Linked DNA regions of Lactiplantibacillus plantarum. The protein of the gene in region 1 interacts with the protein of each later gene in a pairwise test. Links are inferred from orthologs where the notes say so. Each region holds a gene or a part of one and is shown in the gene's direction. Other genes may lie near its edges.

Region 1 (4,321 bases):
CAGTGGCTTCCCGGAATCCAGAAATTGAAAAAACGGTCCAACAAAAACCACACCTCTTAATTATGACCAAGAAGGACTTGGCAGATCCCCAAGCGACAGCTGACTGGGTCAAGTATTACGAAGACCAGGGTCAAGTTGCGATCGCGGTCGATTCACGTAGCCGTACGATTGGTAAGCAAATGACGCAAGCGGCTAGTGACATGTTAGCTGACAAGTTAGCAAAAATTGCGGCCCGTGGCATTACTAATCGGCCAATCCGCGCAGTTTGTGTCGGTATCCCCAACGTTGGTAAATCGACCTTATTAAACCATATTGTCAATAAAAAAATTGCCAAAGTCGGTGATCGTCCGGGCGTTACCAAGGGCCAACAGTGGCTCAAAGCGTCCAATAAATTGGAATTACTCGACACCCCAGGGATTTTATGGCCGAAGTTTGAAGACCAAGTCGTTGGTACCAAGCTGGCCGTCACGGGTGCGATTAAGGAAAATATCTATCCTAACGATGACGTCGCTTTGTTTGCCTTGGACTTCTTCAAGCAGCACTACGCGGCACGCTTAGTCGATCGTTATCATTTGACGGCTGAGCAGTTGGCCTTACCAAATCCGGAATTACTGATTGCGATGACGAAAAATGCGGGGATGCGCGATGACTGGGAACGTTTCTGCGTGGCCTTCCTCTTAGATATTCGCAAGGGCCGGCTCGGTCGTTTTACGCTCGACTTAACGGGGGATCAACCCGATGCCTGAACGAACGATTGCGGATTTTAAACGGCTACTGGCTGACCAACCAACGGCAGCGCTTCTAGCCGCGGCTCAAGCCGATCCTCGCAAGGGCGTACAACAGGCTTATCAACACTATTTGCGACAAGCTGAAAAACAGGCGGCGTTAGTGACACGGTTTAATCAACATATGCGTTTAGAACGGGATTTTTGGGCCCACGGCGGACAATACGTTGCTGGGATCGATGAAGTTGGTCGCGGCCCGTTAGCTGGACCAGTCGTAACTGCCGCTGTAGTCTTGGACGATCATTTTGATTTGCTAGAAGTCAATGATTCAAAGCAATTAACCGCTAAGAAACGGGCGGCCCTGATGCCACGGATCCTAGAAGAAGCGGTTGCCGTGGGAATCGGCGTTGCGGATGCCCAACAAATTGATCAATTAAACATTTATGAGGCGACCCGAGTCGCAATGGCCCAAGCCGTCCGTAACCTGTCCGTCCGGCCAACACGTTTACTAGTTGATGCGATGCAGGTGCCGGTACCAATTGAACAGACCCGTCTAATCAAGGGCGATGCGAAAAGCGCGAGCATCTCGGCGGCTAGTATTGTCGCCAAAGTCGTCCGGGATCACTTAATGACAATGTATGATCAAGTGTATCCCGGGTACGACTTTGCTGATAATATGGGCTACGGGACTGCTAAGCATTTGGCCGGGTTGGCCAGTCTCGGCGCTACGCCGATTCATCGCCAATCTTTTTCACCGGTTCGAAATGCTAAGCGGGTCTAAATCCGTAACTACTCTTTAAAGAAGCCGTTCCGTTGACGACTAATGTCAACAAGGGCGAACTTAAGGAGTCGTGATAACATGCAATTAAGAAGTTTATTGATTCGATTACATTTAGCGCACGGCATCGGGTATGCCGGGATGGTACGCGTGTTACAACACTGTCGGCAGGTTCAGACGGTCGTCACTGATCCCCGCCGATTAGGTAAGTTGGCCCATTTAACTGCTAGTCAGCAGGGGCGTTTTACCGCTGATTGGCAAAGTATGGCGTTTCAACAGCGACTAAAACGCCATGCGCAGCTTGATATTTTAACAATCTTGGATGATGATTACCCACCGGCCTTATTAGAAGCCTATCAACCACCATTAGTGTTGTTTTTGCGCGGGCAGCGTGCGTTACTAACGACACGTCAACTTGCGGTTGTTGGTGCTCGGCAGGCCACATCGTATGCGGAACGGGTCACGACGCAATTATTGGCACCGTTAGCAACGGCAAAGTTGACCATTGTCAGTGGACTAGCGAAGGGAGCCGATGGTTTTGCACATCGGACCGCCCTTCGTTTTAACTTACCGACAATCGGGGTGATTGGGACCGGGCTGGATATTAGTTACCCCCGTCAACACCGTGACCTACAGCAGCAAATTAGTCAGGTCGGTTTACTAATCAGTGAGTACCCGCTGGGGGTGGGTCCGGAACCATACCACTTCGTTGCTCGTAACCGGATTATTGCCGGGCTGTGCCAAACGGTTATCGTGGTCGAGGCGCAGGCCCATTCTGGGAGTCTGATCACTGCTAATATCGCGTTACAAAACAATCGCAACGTTCTGGCGGTACCTGGACCAATTGATGCACCATTTTCAGTTGGGTGCAATCAATTGATCGTTGCGGGGGCCAAACCAGTCTTAAATTCGCGACATATAATAGAAGAGTTTTTACCAAAAATTTGACAACACGAAATTTTTGAAATATGATTACAGGGATTTCTTAAACTGATATTTATAATAATGATAATGAAACCTGTAAGGAGCTGATCGAGTGGCTGCAAGTACAACTAAAGCCAAACCGGCGGCAAAGCGGAAGACCGCAACTAAAACTGCTACCAAGCGGAAAAGCAAAACGCCCGCTAAAAAATTGGTGATCGTGGAATCACCATCTAAAGCAAAAACGATTGAGAAATATTTAGGTCGTTCTTATAAAGTCGTCGCTAGTCTGGGCCATATTCGAGATTTACCGAAGAGCAAGATGGGTGTCGACGTGGATAACGACTATGAACCGCACTATATCTCGATTCGCGGTAAGGGTGATGTGATCAAAGGATTGCGGAAAGAGGCTAAAAAAGCCAAAGCCGTGTACCTCGCATCTGACCCGGACCGTGAAGGGGAAGCCATTGCTTGGCACTTATCCTATTTATTAGGACTTGACCCTAAGGATAAAAACCGGGTCGTCTTCAATGAAATCACCAAGGATACGGTCAAAAACGCTTTTAAGGAACCGCGTTCAATTGATATGGATCTAGTGGATGCCCAACAGGCCCGGCGAATTTTGGACCGGTTAGTGGGTTACTCAATTAGTCCATTATTGTGGAAAAAGGTCAAAAAGGGGTTATCGGCCGGTCGGGTGCAATCGATCGCGCTAGATTTGATCATTCAACGTGAAAATGAAATTAAAGCGTTCAAACCCCAAGAGTATTGGACGATCGATAGTGAATTTCAAAAGGGTCGTTCCAAATTCATGGCAAGTTTTTATGGAACCCATGGTAAGAAGCAACCGTTGGATGACAACGATGCGGTGCAAAAAATCTTGGGCCAATTAGACCGGAATGGCGATTTTAATGTCGTCAAAGTCGTCAAAAAAGAACGTAAACGGTTCCCGGCGCCGCCATTTACAACCTCTACCATGCAACAGGATGCCAACCGGAAGTTGAATTTCCGGACGCGTAAGACCATGATGGCAGCACAACAATTATATGAAGGCATCAATGTTGGTGGTAAGGAAGGTAGCGTCGGCTTAATCACTTATATGCGGACTGACTCGACGCGGATTTCGTCGATTGCGAAGCACGAAGCGTCACAATTCTTGCATAAAGAATACGGCGCAGAATATGCGGCCACCAAACCTGTCAAGGGCAAGTTACCAGAAGGCGCTCAGGATGCCCATGAAGCAATCCGACCCTCATCCGTCTTCCGGACACCAGCTAGCATCAAAGACTACTTGACGAAGGATCAATTCCGGTTATACCAGCTGATCTGGTCACGGTTTGTGGCTAGTCAGATGACGCCCGAAGTACTTGATACAATGGCGGTCACGATCGACCAAAATGACGTCCAATTCCGGGCGAACGGGTCGAAGACGAAGTTTGCTGGTTTTACGAAGATCTACGATAAGACGGAAAAGAATAACGTCTTACCAGATTTAAGTGAAGGTGATGTGGTCAAGTTATCGAAGACTGATCCGCAACAACACTTCACCCAGCCACCCGCACGTTACTCTGAAGCCAACCTCATCAAAGCATTGGAAGAAAATGGTGTGGGGCGGCCATCAACGTACGCACCAACCCTGGATACGATTCAGCGGCGCTACTACGTCAAATTAGAAGCGCGCCGGTTTGTGCCGACTGAACTCGGTGAGATCGTTAACGATATTATTCAGGAATACTTCCCGGATGTCGTTAATGTCGGCTTTACTGCCAGTTTAGAAGAACAGTTGGATGCGACTGAAGAAGGTAAGGAAAACTGGGTCAAAGTCGTCGATAGTTTCTACAAGCCGTTTTCTAAAGAAGTTGCAACGGCTGAGGAAAGTATGGAGAAGATCCAAATC
Region 2 (3,755 bases), 400 kb from region 1 along the record:
ATTCTGGCATTGATTATTTTGTTCAGAATCGTGACGTGTTTGCAGATGGCTTCAAATAAAATTAATCATGAGCGTCTCACCGAGTCTTGCATTCGGTGAGACGTTTTTGTATACCATTAACGTGTTGCCCTTATTAATTAATCATGACTCCTGTCAGTCGATAATTTTAACGATGAGTCGCGTTGGCAGGTTATGTCAAATGAAGGTATTTGAAAATGCTAATCTTTTTAATGGGGTCGATCGTCATTTTCGTATATACTTAATGTAGGACGCTAATCATCGCGCCCACACTGAGTGTAATCGATAGGATTACGGGGAGGCATATATGGCATGCAAGCAGAAATAATCGCGGTTGGTACCGAGATTTTACTGGGTCAGATTACGAACACGAATAGTACGTACATCGCACGTGGATTGGCCGAATTAGGAATTGATAGCTATTATCAAACGGTGGTTGGTGATAATCGGCAACGTTTGTCGACCGTCATTGAAATTGCGGCCCAGCGGAATGACTTAGTTATTTTAACGGGTGGTTTGGGGCCGACCAAGGATGACTTGACGAAGCAGACGCTCGCGCATTATTTGAATGTTGCCTTGGTTGAAGATCAGGCAGCAATGCAAAAAATTACGGCCTGGTTTGCCACTAATGACAAAGTAATGACGGCCAACAACCGATTACAGGCATTGTATCCGGCAGGCGCGCAACCGTTGACTAATCATAACGGAATGGCTGTTGGTGCGTTTTATCAGTCAGAAAATAGTGCTGATTTCTTGTTATTGCCAGGTCCACCCCGTGAGTTAGCCGTAATGTTTGATTCTGAGGCAAAACCGAAATTGGCAGCTGCATATGGGGAACAAGCCCAAATCTATTCGCGAGTGATGCGTTTTTATGGCATCAGTGAGTCTGAATTGGCGACCCGGTTGCACCCCTTGATTGATGAACAGCAGGCGGTTACGATCGCACCCTATGCCAAGACTAACGAGGTTACCCTCAGATTGAGTGCCCAAGCTATGACGGAAACGGCTGCAAGGGGAATGATCGACAAAGTTGACCACCAGATCAAGGCTACCATTGGGCCGTACTTTTACGGTTATGGAGACGATAACTCGTTAGTTACTACTGTTATTAATCAAATGATTGCGGCTAAGCTGAGTATTACAGCCGCTGAAAGCTTAACAGCTGGGCTGTTTCAGAGTACCATCGGCAGTGTGTCCGGGGTCTCCGCAATCTTTCCGGGCGGCTTTGTAACGTATGCGAATGAGGCCAAACATCAGCTAGTGAACGTTCCACAAGCAATTATTGACGCTGAGGGCGTGGTTTCAGAAGCGACCGCTAAGGCCATGGCGAGTGGTGCTAAGCAGCAGCTAAATACTGATGTTGGTATCAGTTTTACAGGCGTTGCCGGTCCAGGAACCTTGGAAGGTCAACCGGCTGGAACGGTATGGATTGGTCTTGCTTACCGTGATCGACCCGTGAAGGCCAAGCAGTACCATTTTGCTGGTAATCGACAACAAATTCGGGAACGCAGTGTGATGGCCGGGTTAGACCTATTGAGACATGCATTGAATGAAGATACGGACTTAAAAAAATAATACGAACTTTTGTTCGCTTTTTGCTTGCAATTCTAACTTTGAACAGCTATGATATTAAGAGTTAGAAACGAGCACCAAAGGAGGAAATAATTTGGCTGATGCACGGAAAGCAGCACTAGATACCGCCCTGAAAAAGATCGAAAAGAATTTCGGTAAAGGGGCGATTATGCGGATGGGTGACGCTGCCCAGACGACTATTTCAACGATTTCAAGTGGATCGTTGGCCTTAGATGACGCGTTGGGTGTCGGCGGCTACCCACGTGGTCGGATCGTGGAAATCTACGGTCCTGAAAGTTCAGGTAAAACGACCGTGGCACTACATGCGGTTGCTGAAGTTCAAAAGCAGGGTGGTACGGCGGCCTATATCGATGCTGAAAACGCACTAGACCCCGTTTATGCGGAACACCTAGGGGTCAACATTGATGACCTGTTACTTTCGCAACCAGATACTGGTGAACAAGGGCTTGAAATTGCAGATGCCTTAGTTTCCAGTGGTGCGGTCGATATTTTAGTTGTTGACTCGGTGGCGGCCTTAGTGCCACGTGCCGAAATTGAAGGTGAAATGGGTGACGCACACGTTGGGTTACAAGCGCGGCTGATGTCACAAGCGCTCCGGAAGTTATCAGGGACATTGAACAAAACCAAGACAATCGCGTTATTTATCAATCAAATTCGTGAAAAAGTTGGTGTGATGTTTGGTAATCCTGAAACGACTCCTGGTGGTCGGGCCTTGAAATTTTACGCCACGATTCGTTTGGAAGTACGGCGGGCAGAACAGATCAAGGAAGGAACCAATATTATTGGTAACCGTGTCCGGATCAAAGTCGTTAAGAACAAGGTTGCACCGCCATTTAAGCGTGCCGAAGTGGATATCATGTATGGTCAAGGTATCTCACAAACTGGTGAAATTGTTGATATGGCTGCTGAAAAGGATATTGTTAAGAAGAGTGGTTCTTGGTATTCATATGGTGACGATCGCATTGGTCAAGGCCGTGAAAATGCCAAGAAGTATTTGGACGAGCATCCTGATGTCATGACGGAGATTCGCCAAAAGGTTCGTGATGCATATGGTATGGATGCAACTGGTGAAGAAACGTCTGAAACTGATGATCAGGCCAAAGAAGCTAAGGATAAGGGAACTGCTAAGAATGGCAGTAAGGGTCAAAGTAAGTCCACTAAAGCGACACCAGCGGAAACTGCTCTCGATCTCGGCGACCAACCAACCGAAAAATAGACAGTTTGTTATGCAACGCCCAAAATATTTATTTTGGGCGTTTTTTGTACATACTTAGCTTGTTTGCACGACAAAAGTAGCCTGCAGAGAGCGGTTGCCATAAGACTTTAAGTTGACACTATTCGTTTCTAACATTAGAATAACAAGTGTGTAAATAATCAAAATATAACATCTGAAAATTTGTAGTTGATTTTATGTTAACTGGATTTTGGTGGTGCGGAGGTGGAAACATGAATGTTTTCGGTATAATCCTCGCAGTCATCGCAATTGTTGTCGGTTATGGGATTGGTTACTATGTACGCAAGAACGTCCATGAAAAAGAATTGGACGTTGCCAGGAACACAGCCGAAGGTATTATTTCTGAGGCCAAACGGGCAGCGGAGACTCATAAGAAAGAAAAAGTCCTTGAAGCTAAGGAAGAGAGTCATCGCTACCGGGCTGAAGTTGAAACGGAGTTAAAGCAACGTCGGAATGAAGTTCAAAAGCAAGAAGACCGGTTGCTTCAACGTGAAGAAACTTTAGATCACAAAGAGAATACTTTTGAAAAGCGCGAGGATGCTTTAGGTAAAAAAGAAGATAAGATTGCCAATGAGCAAAAACGCGTTGAACAACAGCAACAAAGTGCAGCTTCACTAATCACGCAACGTCAAGCTGAGTTAGAACGGGTCGCCGCCTTGTCGCAAGAACAAGCTCGCGATCAGATTTTGACCCAAACGCGCGAACAATTAACGCATGAACGGGCCGTGTTAATTAAAGAAAATACGGACGAAGTGAAAGCGCAGTCTGAAAAAGAAGCCAAAAACTTAATTGTCCAAGCGATTCAGCAAAGTGCTGCCGATATGGTTTCTGAAACCACGGTTTCGGTCGTTTCTTTGCCGAATGACGACATGAAAGGCCGGATTATTGGTCGGGAAGGTCGTAACATCCG

Evidence for each region. The genes of interacting proteins can lie anywhere in the genome.
Region 2: the proteins of dprA (region 1) and recA interact in binary tests that used the Bacillus subtilis proteins (3 or more experiments, as listed by UniProt). The link is inferred for Lactiplantibacillus plantarum from one-to-one orthologs.

Annotation. Positions count from the first base shown.
Region 1 is NZ_CP039121.1:1,716,179-1,720,499, reverse strand. Bases 769-3,517 are described here. They hold dprA (DNA-processing protein DprA), read left to right. Parts: upstream 769-1,584; coding sequence 1,585-2,451; downstream 2,452-3,517. Other genes in these bases: topA (type I DNA topoisomerase), read left to right, coding at 2,540-3,517; E5260_RS07950 (ribonuclease HII), read left to right, coding at 769-1,506. Outside these bases: ribosome biogenesis GTPase YlqF, read left to right, coding at 1-746; more of E5260_RS07950, read left to right, coding at 739-768; more of topA, read left to right, coding at 3,518-4,321. UniProt on the Bacillus subtilis protein: Protein that helps load RecA onto ssDNA during transformation. Binds cooperatively to circular ssDNA, is able to bridge different segments of DNA. Favors the loading of RecA onto SsbA- or SsbB-coated ssDNA and formation of RecA-DNA filaments.
Region 2 is NZ_CP039121.1:2,121,919-2,125,673, reverse strand. The notes cover bases 786-3,755. They hold recA (recombinase RecA), read left to right. Parts: upstream 786-1,684; coding sequence 1,685-2,827; downstream 2,828-3,755. Other genes in these bases: rny (ribonuclease Y), read left to right, coding at 3,058-3,755; E5260_RS09950 (competence/damage-inducible protein A), read left to right, coding at 786-1,593. Outside these bases: pgsA (CDP-diacylglycerol--glycerol-3-phosphate 3-phosphatidyltransferase), read left to right, coding at 1-59; more of E5260_RS09950, read left to right, coding at 331-785. UniProt on the Bacillus subtilis protein: Multifunctional protein involved in homologous recombination, DNA repair and competence.